DNA from 3 places in the Janthinobacterium sp. YR213 genome. Region 2 is predicted to be linked to each of the others. Evidence: predicted binding sites of a transcription regulator. Region 2 holds the regulator's gene; each other region holds the start of a gene.

Region 1 (4,159 bases), 770 kb from region 2:
ATCGGCACCGGACCAGGGGCGGCACGTGTTCAGCTACACGATCCGCGTCGTCAACACGGGCACGGCTGGCGCGCAGCTGATTTCGCGCCACTGGGTCATCACGGATGCGAACAACAAGGTGGAAGAGGTACGCGGCCTGGGCGCCGTCGGCCACCAGCCGCTGCTGCAGCCGGGCGAGCAGTTCGAATACACGAGCGGCACCATGCTGGGCACGCCGCAAGGCTCGATGCATGGCGAATACTTTTGCGTGGCCGAAGACGGCCATCAGTTCGAAGCGCCGATTCCCGAGTTCGTGCTGTCGGTGCCGCGCACCCTGCATTAAGGAAACGCCGGGGGCGTGCGCCCCTATTTCAGTTTTTCGGTGGCGTCCTGTTCTTCACTGAGTTGCTTGCGTGCCGGCGGTGCGGGCTTTTTGCCCGAGTACATGGTCCACCAGACTATAAATGCCAGCAAGAAGAACGCCACCAGCGCCTCTATCATCAAGATCCACATACGTACCCCTATGTTATTTACACGCAGCCCATTTACCAGCCGTCTGTTTACACGCGGTAGTCTACTCGTTTCAGCCGGTGGCGTCGCGCTTGCGCTTTCCGCCTGCACCACGCCGTCCACGCCACCCGCTGCCTCCAGCGGCAAGGCGCCCGCCATCGCTCCGACCGTCGTCAGGCCGGTGCCGGCCAAGCCTGCCGACGCCAAGGATGTCACGGATGCGGCAGCCCCCACTTTCGTGCCCGCCAAGTTCGCCGCCTTGCCAGGTTGGGCCCGCGACGACATGCGCGCGGCCTGGCCCGCCTTCATGGCTTCGTGCGGCGTGCTGGTGAAACGGCCGGACTGGAAGGAATCGTGCACGATTGCGCGCCAGGTGAATGCCGACAGCGACAAGGCCATCCGCCTGTTTTTCGAGACCTTCTTTGTGCCCAATCAGGTTGTCACCGCCGATGGCGCCAATACTGGACTGGTGACCGGTTATTACGAGCCATTGCTGCACGGCGCGCGCAAGCGCGGCGGTCCATACCAGACACCGCTGTACAAGGTGCCTGACGACCTGGTTTCGGTGGACCTGGCCGGCGTGTATCCGGAACTGAAAAACATGCGCTTGCGCGGCAAGCTGGTCGGCAAGAAGGTGATACCGTATTCAACCCGCGCCGACATCGAGCGCGCCACCTCCGTCACGGGCAAGGAATTGCTGTGGGTGGATGATGAAGTCGAGGCCTTCTTCCTGCAAGTGCAGGGTTCCGGGCGCGTGCAGTTGACCGATACGCAGGAAACCGTGCGCGTGGCGTATGCGGATCAAAACGGCCATCCGTATAAATCGATCGGCCGCTACCTGGTCGACAAGGGCGAGCTGACCTTGAGCCAGGCATCCGCGCAAGGCATCAAGGCGTGGATCGCCGGCCATCCCACGCGCAAGGATGAATTGTTCAACGCTAATCCCAGCTATGTCTTCTTCAAGGAGGAGCGCCTGCCCGACCCGAAAGTGGGGCCGAAGGGCGCGCTGGGCGTGCCGCTGACGCCGCAGCGCTCGGTAGCTATCGATTCGCGCTTCCTGCCGCTGGGCGCGCCCGTGTTTTTGTCCACCACGCAAGCCAATAGCGAGATCCCCATGCAGCGCCTGGTGATGGCGCAGGATACGGGAGGCGCCATTCGCGGGCCGATCCGTGTCGATTATTTCTTTGGCTTTGGCGCGGAAGCGGCCGAGAATGCGGGCCGCATGAAGCAGAGCGGCGCCGTGTGGGTGTTGCTGCCGAAACAGGCGCCGGCGCGCTAGAGGAGGTGCGCGGCGCCGGCGGGTGATGGTCTGGCGTCAGCTTAGCGCAGAACCATCACTGGCAAGTGCGTGTGGGCCAGCACTTTTTGCGTTTCGCTGCCCACGAACAGCTTGTTCAAGCCCTTGCGGCCATGCGAGGCCATCAGGATGATGTCGCAATGGTAGGTCTGCGCCGCATTGACGATTTCATCGTGCGGGCTCGGTGACACGGCCACCACGCCTTCGAAGGGTACACCGGCGGTGCGCGCCGCTGCGCCGATCTTGTCGATGGCGCGTTGCGACGCTTCCTGCATCTGCTGTTCATACAGGCTGGCGTCGAGCACGATGCCGCCGTCGGCCATCGGCGAAAACGGGAAAGGCTGCACCACGCTGATGGCGACCAGCTTGGCTTTGTTCAATTGGGCGAAGGCGAGGGCGGTCTCGGCGGCTTTGTCGGACAACGGCGAGCCGTCGGTGGGAAATAAGATGGTGTTAAACATAGCGTGCTCCTCAAGTGATGTAAGACAGCTTATGGATTTACATCAATTAAAACCTTGATATAAATCAAACCTCACAGGCTTTGGCGTGAATAGTGTCGCCAAGGCAATCTTTTAGCAGTGTATGCCTGTTCATCGCATCAGGTGCGCACACTACGCAGCGGCGTGCCCCACACCATGGCGGCTGTCAACAGGATGCTGCCGGCCGCGATGCAGGCAAGGCCATTGCGCACGCCAAAATGTTCCGCGATCCAGCCGGCGGCCAGCGCGCCCAGCGGCGCCGTCGCCACCGTCAGGAAGCGCATGGTCGACGTCATGCGGCCCAGCATGGGGTCGGGCGTGACTTTCTGGCGCAAACCCAGGTAGGGAATAAAGAACAGCATCACGCCGCAATCGAAAAAGAACATCAATATGGCATACGCCACGGCGCTGGCGGCGGCGCTGCCGAACAGCGCGGCGGGAATCGTTGGTGTCAGGGCAAAGCAGAGCGAGGTCGATGCCAGGCCGATCAGGATGGTGCGGCCGGCGCCGTAGCGCTTCGTCAATGGCTTGACGATGAAGGCGCTGAGCAAGACGCCGGCGCCGCCCAGCATCTGCGTCATGCCCAGCACGCCAGGACTCATGCCCAGGTCGCGCGTGGCGAACAGCACCGTCAAGGCCATGCTGGCGTAGAACAGGAAGTGCCAGATGCCGGCGCCCCAGGCCAGCGCGCGCAGCAGCGGTTCGCGCCAGACGAACAGCAAGCCGTCGGCGATGTCGCGCAAGGCATGCTTGTCGGATGGGGCGGGGCGCGGGTCGCGCACGCTCATGGCACGCAAATTGAAGACGGAAATCAGATAGCCGCACGCTGTGCACAGGATGGCGACGGGCGCTGACAAGACTTGCACCAGCACGCCGGCCAGGCCGGGACCGATCAGGCGCGACGCCGATTCGGTGGCGGCAAATTTCGACTGCGCATCGATCAAGCCGTCGCGGCCCACCAGGAAAGTCAGAAACACCTGCTCGGCGCCGCCACCGACGACGAAGCCCGTGCCGATGATGAACCCTACTATATATAACCACGGCATGGACAGCACGCCGCACCAGTAAGCCACGGCCACGCTGGCCAGGGCCAGGCCGGACATGCTTTCGCTGAACAGCATGATCGGGTGCTTGCTGCGCCGGTCCAGCAGCACGCCGACGGGCAAGCCGAACAGGGCGAACGGCAGCGCCTGCAAGGCAACCAGCACGCCCATCTGTTCCGGCGTCGCATGCAGTAACAGTACCGCACACAAGGGCAGGGCCAGCGAGGTGATCTGGGCGCCGAAGCAGTTGAGGCCGTTGCTGAACCACAGGCGGCGGAAATTGACGCTGGCGGCGCTGCCGTCGCCGCGCAGGTAATGGGCGCAGTACTGGAAGAGGGAGGAGAAAATATCTTGCTCGATATGAAAATGATTAGGCTCACAATAATAGCAGCGCGCCTGCCGCGCCGCTGCCGTTAGCCGCTACAATCGTTGCCACCGTGTTCATCCAGAGGAGACTATATGCAATACGAAGACTTGATCATCGATATCCAGGACAAAGTGGCGGTCATCCGCCTGAATCGCCCGAAGGCATTGAATGCCTTGAACGACAACATGATGAATGAGCTGGGCGACGCTTTGCTGAAGTTCGACGCCGACGAGAATATCGGCTGCATCGTGCTCACGGGCAGCGAAAAAGCGTTTGCCGCCGGCGCCGACATCGCCGCCATGGCCGATTACACCTATCCGGACACCTTTACCCAGGGCTACATCAGCCGCAACTGGGAGCATATCTTGCGCGTGCGCAAACCTGTGGTGGGTGCGGTGGCGGGCTATGCGCTCGGTGGCGGCTGCGAACTGGCCATGATGTGCGACTTCCTGATCGCTGCCGACAGCGCCAAATTCGGCCAGCC
Region 2 (4,159 bases):
ACCTGGCGATGGGTATGCGTATGGCTTACCCAGCTGGCGTTCTACGGCTTGCCGTGGTTGACCTGGAATGGCAGGCAAGCCCTGCTGTTCGATTTGACCACGCGCAAGTTCTACATTTTCGGCGTCGTGCTGTGGCCCCAGGATTTCATCTATCTGGCGGCCCTGCTGATCATCTGTGCGTATTTGTTATTCCTCGTCACGGCCATTGCCGGGCGGGTGTGGTGCGGGTTCTCCTGCCCGCAAACGGTATACACGGAAATTTTCCTGTGGGTCGAACGCCGCATCGAGGGCACGCGCAGCGCGCGCATGGCCCTCGACAAGCAGGGCCCCTCCGTGCGCAAGGCCTTCAAGAAGACCGCCAAGCACCTGGTATGGGGCGCCATCGCCCTGTGGACGGGCTTTACCTTTGTCGGCTACTTCACGCCGATCAAGGAACTGGCGCAGTCGGTGACCACCCTCAATTTCGGTCCCTGGGAATGGTTCTGGGTCTTGTTCTACAGCCTGGCAACCTACGGCAACGCGGGCTGGCTGCGCGAGCAGGTGTGCAAATACATGTGCCCCTACGCGCGCTTCCAGAGCGCCATGTTCGACCAGGACACGCTGATCATCACCTACGATGCCAAGCGCGGCGAACCGCGTGGCGCCATGAGCAAGAAGGCCGGCAACAACGACAAGCTGGGCGATTGCATCGACTGTACCCTGTGCGTGCAGGTGTGTCCGACCGGCATCGATATCCGCAACGGCCTGCAGTATGAATGCATCGGCTGCGCCGCCTGCGTCGATGCCTGCAACAGCGTGATGGACAAGGTCGAGCGGCCGCGTGGCCTGATACGCTACAGCACCGACCATGCGATGGAAAACAACTTCAATTCGAAGCAGATACGCCAGCGCGCCATGCGCCCGCGCGTCTTGATCTACACTTCCATCCTGGCCCTGATCATCATCGCCGTGTGTACCTCGCTGGCCCTGCGCACGCCCCTGAAAATGGACGTGATCCGCGACCGCGGTTCGATGGGACGCGAAGTGGAAGACGGCATGATCGAAAACGTCTACCGCCTGCAGATCATGAATACGTCCGAGCAAAGCCAGCATTTTAAAATCAGCGCTTCCGGCTTGCCGGGCCTGACCTTGCTGACGCGCGAAGAAGTGACCTTGCAGCCGACGGAAACGCTGGGCTGGCCGATCCGCCTGCGCGTGCCGCACGGCGTCGGCGAGAAGGGCTCGAACAAGATTGCGATCGAATTGCAATCGCTGGACGATCCATCGCTGCATGTGCGCGAAAGCGCGGTATTCATCGTGCCACGTTAACAAGGAAAGGCGGACGGGGACCGGGTGCCCTCGCCGCCGCCACGAAGTTGCAGGAAGGCCGGTCCCCATGCGGGGACTGGCTGATTAAACAGGAGAAACAGCATGTCCGACAGTCTGAAACTGCAAGCCCCCGTTGCACCGTGGTACAAGCATCGCTGGCCATGGCTGCTGATGATCGGTCCCGGCCTGTCCGTGGTCGTCGGCAGCTTCATGGGCTATATCGCGTTTACGCAGCCCGATGCGCTGGTGGTGGGCGATTATTACAAGCAGGGCAAGGCAATCAACCAGGATTTGAAGCGCGACACGATCGCCAGCGACCTGGCCATGGATACGCGCCTGTCATATGACGTGGCTGCAGCGCGCCTCAGTGGTTCCGTGCACAGCTTCGGCAAGGCCTATCAGGCGCCGCTGCAGCTGCACCTGGCGCATGCGACCCTGCCGGAAAAGGATATCAAGCTGCTGGTGCAGCCCGATGCGGCCGGCAATTTTTCCGTAGCACTGCCGATGCTCGAGCGCAGCCGCTGGCAAGTGCTGGTGGAAAACGACAAACGCGAGTGGCGCCTGTCCGGCATCTGGACCTGGCCCCTGCAACGCAGCATCGCGCTGCACGCGGATGAAGAGCTTTAACGTACAGCGCCGGGAAAACCGTCGCGAGCGGCAGTGATTTGTGGTTGAGAAGCGCAGCTGTGCTATGCACGGGGGCGCCGAGCCAGCGAGCATCGCAGGCCGCAAAGCGCGACGCGCAGCAGGTTTTGACGGTGCTGTTACTTGCAGGTGTCCGTGCCGGCCGTAATCGCTTTCAACTTGGCCGGCTGCAGGATTTCGATCTCGCGGTTCGAGACGCGCAGCCAGCCTTCCTTCTTGAATTTCGACAATAAGCGGCTGACGCTTTCGATGGTCAGGCCCAGATAGTTGCCGATTTCCTCGCGCGACATGCGCAGCTGGAAATTGCTGCCCGAATAGCCACGTGCTTCATAGCGCGACGCCAGGTTGACGATGAAGGCGGCAAAACGCTGGGTCGCCTGCATATTGCCCAGCAATAGCATGACGCTTTGCTCGCGCGTGATTTCCTGGCTCATCATGCGGTGGAAATGACGCAGCAGGGTCGGCATATTGCCCAGCAATTGTTCCAGGCTGGAAAACGGAATTTCACACACTTCGCTGTCTTCCAGCGCCACGGCATTACAGTGGTGGCGGTCGGCGCTGATGGCGTCCATGCCCAGCAGTTCACCGGCCATCTGGAAACCCGTCACCTGCTCTTCGCCACCCGGATTGATCTGGTAGGTCTTGAAGTGCCCCAGGCGGATCGCGTACAGGTTCTGGAACGAGTCGCCGATGCGGAACAGCGAGGCCCCGCGCACGATCTTGCGGCGGCGGCCGATGATCTGGTCCAGCCTATCCATGTCGCCCACATCAAGGCCCATCGGCAGGCACAATTGATGCATGCTGCAGGTCGAGCATCGTGCACGCAACGCCTCCACGTTCACGGTGGGCAAGGTGGGAGTGAGTAGCGCTTCAGTCATGTCGGTACCTTTTAGAAAATGCAACAACAAGTTTACTGCATACAGCTGCATACAGGGTTGCCGTATGCCAATTTCACCGTAAATTCGGCGAATAAACGACGTCCAGCCTTTAATTATATGGCAACATCGTCAAAAGCCCATACGGGGCGGGCAATTTGCGCGGCGGCGCTTGCCAAGCTGGGGTATTGATAGGAAAATTCCTGACAGCATTATCTGCCGCCTGTGCCGCCCGGCACTGAAAAGGAAATCATGAAGCCTCTCGGCATTAAAGCAAAAGTCGCGCTGGCCACCAGCCTGACCTCGATCGCCATGATCGCGCTGGTCACCATGATCCAGGTGCAGCACATGCGCGACGACTTCACCCGAGTACTGCTGAGCCAGCAGTCATCCCTGATCAGCCGCACCGCTGCCGAGCTCGACGACAAGCTGGGCATGCTGCTGCAGATTGTCACCCTGACGGCCAGGCAGCAGCCGCCGGAACTGATCGCCCAGCCCGCCAAACTGCGCGAATACTATGCGCGCCGCTCGATGCTGGTGCTGTTCGACGACGTGCTGGTGCTCGATGCGCATGGCGCCATCGTGGCCGACATGCCGGAAGTGGCGGGGCGCGCCGGCATCAACGTCGCCGAGCGCGAGTATTTCCAGACCGTCCTGCGCACGCGCCAGCCCATGATTACCGAGCCGATGCTGGGCAAGTCGAGCGGCATGCCCATCGTGCAGATGGTGGCGCCCGTGCTGGCCGCCGATGGCCAGGTGGCCGGCGTGGTGATCGGCGTGCTGCGCCTGTACAAGGACAATCTGCTGGGCCGCCTGCGCTCGGAAAAGATCGGCAAGAGCGGCTATTACTTCATCCTCACGCGCGGCGCCGTGCCGCGCTATGTGCTGCACCCCGATACCAGCCGTTTGCTGCAGCCACGCAAGCCGAACGCCAACCTGACGACCACCCAACTGCTGAAGGAGGATGGCGAAGGCAGCATGGTCAGCACCAACAGCCGCGGCATCACGGCCGTCAACAGCTTCAAGCGCCTGAAATCCGTGAACTGGCTGCTGGCCGCCTCGCTGCCCGTCGAGGATGCCTTCGAACCGTTCGATGGCGTACTGTACCGGCTGGTGCTGTGGAGCATCCTCGCTTCGCTGCTGGCCGCCTTTGTTCTGGGCTTGGTCACCGTGCGCCTGCTGTCGCCGCTGGTGCGCCTGCGCGACACCCTGCTGGCCCTGCGCACCAGCGGCAGCCGTTTCACCCCCGTGCCGGTACAGCAGCGCGACGAGATCGGCGAACTGACGGAAGCGTTCAACGGCCTGATGAGCGAACGCGACCGCCTGCAGCA
Region 3 (4,159 bases), on a different contig from region 2:
GTGCGTGCCCTGCTTGCCACCCTTTTGCATCCAGGCGTCGGGCGCCGGCATGACAAGCGTCGCTTCGGCGAATATCTCGGCCACGTGCTCCAGGAAAGCCCGGCGCAGCACGTCCGATGGCGGCGCGATGCCGGCGGCAACCATGGCCTGGTCGACTGTGTCGTACTTGAACATCTCGCCCGTGTACATCCACAGCTTGTCGGCGGCAGCCTGCGTCTTGGCATGGCTGTCGGCCGTGCCGTCGCCGAGGCGCACGACAAGATCGCCGCTGCGGCGCAGGTGATAGGTCACTTCCTTGATCGACTTTTGCGCCACTTCGACGATGCGCGCATCCGTCGATTTCGTCAGTTCCAGCAGCTGGAAGTAGTGCCAGCTGTCGAAGAAGAACTGGCGCATCATGGTGTCGGCGTAATTGCCGTTCGGCTGTTCGACCAGCAGGCAGTTCTTGAAATCGTGGGCGTCGCGCAGGAAGGCGATGTCGTCCTCGTCGCGGCCCGCGTTTTCCAGTTCGGCCGCATAGCTGAACCACAAGCGCGTCTGGCCCAGCAAGTCCAGCGCCACGTTGGTCAGCGCCATGTCTTCTTCCAGCGCGGGACCCTTGCCGCACAGCTGAGACAGCTGCTGGCTGAGGATCAGGGCATTGTCGCCCAGGCGCAGCAAGTAGTTAACTTTGTCATCCATTGCAGGCGCTCCCATCACAGGTTCTTGACTTCTTCCGGCATCGGGAAGAAGGTGGGATGGCGGTACACCTTGCTGTTCGACGGCTCGAACAGGGCGCCCTTGTCGCCGGGGCTGCTGGCGACGATATCGGCCGCGCGCACCACCCAGATGCTCACGCCTTCATTGCGGCGCGTGTAGACGTCGCGCGCATGGTTGACCGCCATGGTGGCGTCGGAAGCGTGCAGGCTGCCCACATGCTTGTGCGCCAGGCCGTGCTGGCTGCGGATGAAAACTTCCCACAAAGGCCATTCTTTGCTCATGTTGCTATCCCCTATCTGTCTTATGTATTTACGCCGCCGCTTTGTTAGCAGCTTGCTTGTCTGCATACGCGACCAAGGCATCGCGGAACCATTCGCCGTCTTCATACGCTTTCACGCGCGTTTGCAGGCGTTCGCGGTTGCATGGGCCATTGCCCTTCAGGACATTGTTGAACTCGGACCAGTCGATCTCGCCGAATTCATAGTGGCCCGTTTCCGCATTGAATTTCAGGTCGGGATCGGGCACGGTCAAGCCCAGGTATTCGATTTGCGGCACGGTCTGGTCGACCATGCGCTGGCGCAATTCATCGTTCGAGAACAGCTTGATGCGCCATTGCGCCGATTGGGCGCTGTTGACGGAGGCGGCGTCGGACGGGCCGAACATCATCAGTGATGGCCACCACCAGCGGTTCAGCGCATCCTGCGCCATGGCTTTCTGCGCCGGCGTACCCTTGCACAGCGACATCATGATGTCGTAGCCCTGGCGCGCATGGAACGACTCTTCCTTGCAGACGCGGATCATGGCGCGCGCATACGGCCCATACGAGCAGCGGCACAGGGGAATCTGGTTGATGATGGCGGAACCGTCGACCAGCCAGCCGATGGCGCCCATGTCGGCCCACGACAGGGTCGGATAGTTAAAGATGCTGGAATACTTGGCTTTGCCCGAGTGCAAGGCGGCCAGCAAGTCGTCGCGCGACACGCCCAGGGTTTCCGCAGCGCTGTACAGGTACAGGCCGTGGCCCGCTTCGTCCTGGATCTTGGCCAGCAGGATGGACTTGCGTTTCAGGGTCGGCGCGCGCGTGACCCAGTTACCTTCGGGCAATTGGCCGACGATTTCCGAGTGCGCGTGCTGCGAAATCTGGCGGATCAGGGTCTTGCGGTAGGCGTCCGGCATCCAGTCCTTGGCCTCGATCTTGATGCCTTCGTCGATGCGTGCCTGGAAAGCGCGCTCTTCCTGGCCCATGTCGTCGAGGGAACGGACGTTCTTGAGGCCGGTTTCAACCATTTGTGCGTACATGATCTGTCTCCCATGTCTTTGATTTTGCGCAGCAACGCGGTGCGATGAACAGATAATACGATACAAAAAACGATTTGCATACACTTGATATGAATCATTTTAAAAATTCGTATCTTGTGCAGCTTTTTTGTGCGTATGATATTGCTGATGAGAAAACACTACAGAGCGCCACCAGCGCTTCCGGCAAATTATTGCCGCGCTACCCGCGCAGCCAAGTAAACTGCTGCTTTTATTGATTCGACCGCAACACGGCCAGACCGGAACCACATGAAGAACACCCGCTGCACGGCATGGATAGCCGATTTCCTGGAAAGCGACCCACCGCGCTCGAAGTCCCTGGTGATGACCATCTTTGGCGACGCCATCGTGCCGCGCGGCGGCGCCATCTGGCTGGGCAGCCTGATCGAACTGCTGGCGCCATTCGGCGTCAACGACCGTTTGTTGCGCACCAGCGTGTTCCGCCTGGCGCAGGAAGGCTGGCTCAGCTCGCAGCGCGATGGCCGCCGCAGCGCCTATACGATACGCCCGGAGGCGCTGGCCCGCTTCGAACGCGCCTATCGCCGCATCTATGCACCGCTGGTCGTGCACTGGGATGGCAGCTGGACCCTGGTGATCGGGCCGGCCGGCAGCATCGGCGCCGCCGAGCGGGGGGCGCTGCGCAAGGAATTATTGTGGGCCGGCTATGGCCTGATTTCACCAGGTATCTTTGGCCACCCTGCCAGCAATACGGAAGCATTGGAAGATATTCTCGTGCGCAACGAGGTGCAAGGCAAGCTGTATGTCTGCCACACAACAGAGTTGCCGTGTGTCAGCACGCGCCCGCTGCGCGACATGGTGGGCGACTGCTGGGACCTGTCGGAAGTGATGGCTGGCTACGAAAAATTCATCGCCAGCTTCCAGCCGCTGCTGACCCTGCTGCAAGAAGCGCCCGTGTTCGATGCCGAGCAAGCGTTCGTCATCCGCTCACTGCTGACGCACGCCTACCGCCGTGTGCAGTTGCACGACCCGCAACTGCCCGTCGAACTGCTGCCCGAGCCGTGGCCCGGCACGCAAGCCTATGCGCTGGCGCGCGACCTCTACCGCCTTACCTACGCGGCGGCAGAGGAACATATCCTGGCTACCCTGCGGCGCGAGGATGAGCAGGCGGCATCTGTCGAGCCATGGTTTTTTGAACGTTTCGGCGGACTGAACACCTGACAAAACGTCCATGGCGGCGTTGCAGGGCCTGGGCGTACGTTCGTACTGCCTGCGGCCCTGCGCCTTGCCCTGGCCATTTTTCAGGCGTTCAGGATTTGCTCACTACTGCGTTCACTGCTTGTTCATGGCGACGACCTGCTTGGCCCCCGCCAGCAAATCCTGCCCCAGCTTTTCCAGCGCATTGGCCTGCACCAGCATGGTGTCGAGGATGGCGGCATTGAAGGTGAATTCGGCCGGCGTGGTATAGCCGGGGAAACGTATGATGCGCAGCAATTCCTGCAAGGTCGTACCCTTGCCCAGGTGCGCCAGGGCATCGCTGAGGGCGCTGACTTTCTTTTCCAGTTCGCGTATGTGTTTGCCGTTGTCATCCATGATGCTCTCCCCGTATTGAAGCTATCACGTTAGCAAAGCGCGTCCGTCGTCGTTTGCGCCAGCACAAAGACCACCGCAAAACAGGTATCATCGCGCCATTGCACACGATGCAAAACCCATACGTTTTTATCAGGAACACTCATGACCATTAAAATCAGCCAGCAATTCGACGCCGGCGCGATCGAGGTGCTGCGCGCCGACGATGCCCAATCCATCGAGCTGAACATCCGCAAGGATTCCCACGCCGACATCACGCAGTGGTTTTACTTCCGCCTGCAAGGCGCGCAAGGCGAGGCGTGCACGATCCGCTTCATGAATGCCGGAAAATCGGCCTATCCGGACGGCTGGAAAGATTACCAGGCCGTGGCCAGCTACGACCGCGAAACCTGGTTCCGCGTGCCCACCAGCTTTGATGGCGCCGTGATGACTATCGAACACACGCCCGAGGAAGAAAGCGTGTACTACGCCTACTTCGAGCCGTATCCATGGGACCGCCACCTGGCCCTGATCGACAGCGCGCAAGCGTCGCCGCTGGTGCGCCTGATCGACCTGGGCAGCACCGTGGAAGGCCGCGACATGAACCTGCTGGTGG

What was found. The regulator FNR, encoded in region 2, switches genes on or off when oxygen is low (the NO sensors DNR and NnrR bind a similar motif). The targets are predictions, from matches to a motif close to TTGATNNNNATCAA.
Region 1: a site for FNR is predicted at 2,302-2,315, ahead of BLT98_RS13970 (universal stress protein). Genes of this name have one in related genera too.
Region 3: a site for FNR is predicted at 2,083-2,096, ahead of paaA (1,2-phenylacetyl-CoA epoxidase subunit PaaA). Genes of this name have one in related genera too.

What each region holds. Positions count from the first base shown of each region.
Region 1 covers NZ_FNDA01000003.1:852-5,010, reverse strand. Annotated here, with positions in the region: gene apaG (Co2+/Mg2+ efflux protein ApaG) at 1-322, shown strand, start outside; gene BLT98_RS29200 (hypothetical protein) at 346-492, opposite strand; gene BLT98_RS13975 (murein transglycosylase A) at 503-1,768, shown strand; gene BLT98_RS13970 (universal stress protein) at 1,810-2,247, opposite strand; gene BLT98_RS13965 (MFS transporter) at 2,385-3,578, opposite strand; gene BLT98_RS13960 (enoyl-CoA hydratase) at 3,768-4,159, shown strand, end outside.
Region 2 covers NZ_FNDA01000003.1:770,714-774,872, reverse strand. Annotated here, with positions in the region: gene ccoG (cytochrome c oxidase accessory protein CcoG) at 1-1,308, shown strand, start outside; gene BLT98_RS17400 (FixH family protein) at 1,411-1,935, shown strand; gene fnr (fumarate/nitrate reduction transcriptional regulator Fnr) at 2,073-2,831, opposite strand; gene BLT98_RS17390 (response regulator) at 3,081-4,159, shown strand, end outside.
Region 3 covers NZ_FNDA01000002.1:379,616-383,774, reverse strand. Annotated here, with positions in the region: gene paaC (1,2-phenylacetyl-CoA epoxidase subunit PaaC) at 1-696, opposite strand, end outside; gene paaB (1,2-phenylacetyl-CoA epoxidase subunit PaaB) at 696-980, opposite strand; gene paaA (1,2-phenylacetyl-CoA epoxidase subunit PaaA) at 1,009-1,998, opposite strand; gene paaX (phenylacetic acid degradation operon negative regulatory protein PaaX) at 2,266-3,195, shown strand; gene BLT98_RS10900 (hypothetical protein) at 3,307-3,567, opposite strand; gene BLT98_RS10895 (M14 family metallopeptidase) at 3,709-4,159, shown strand, end outside.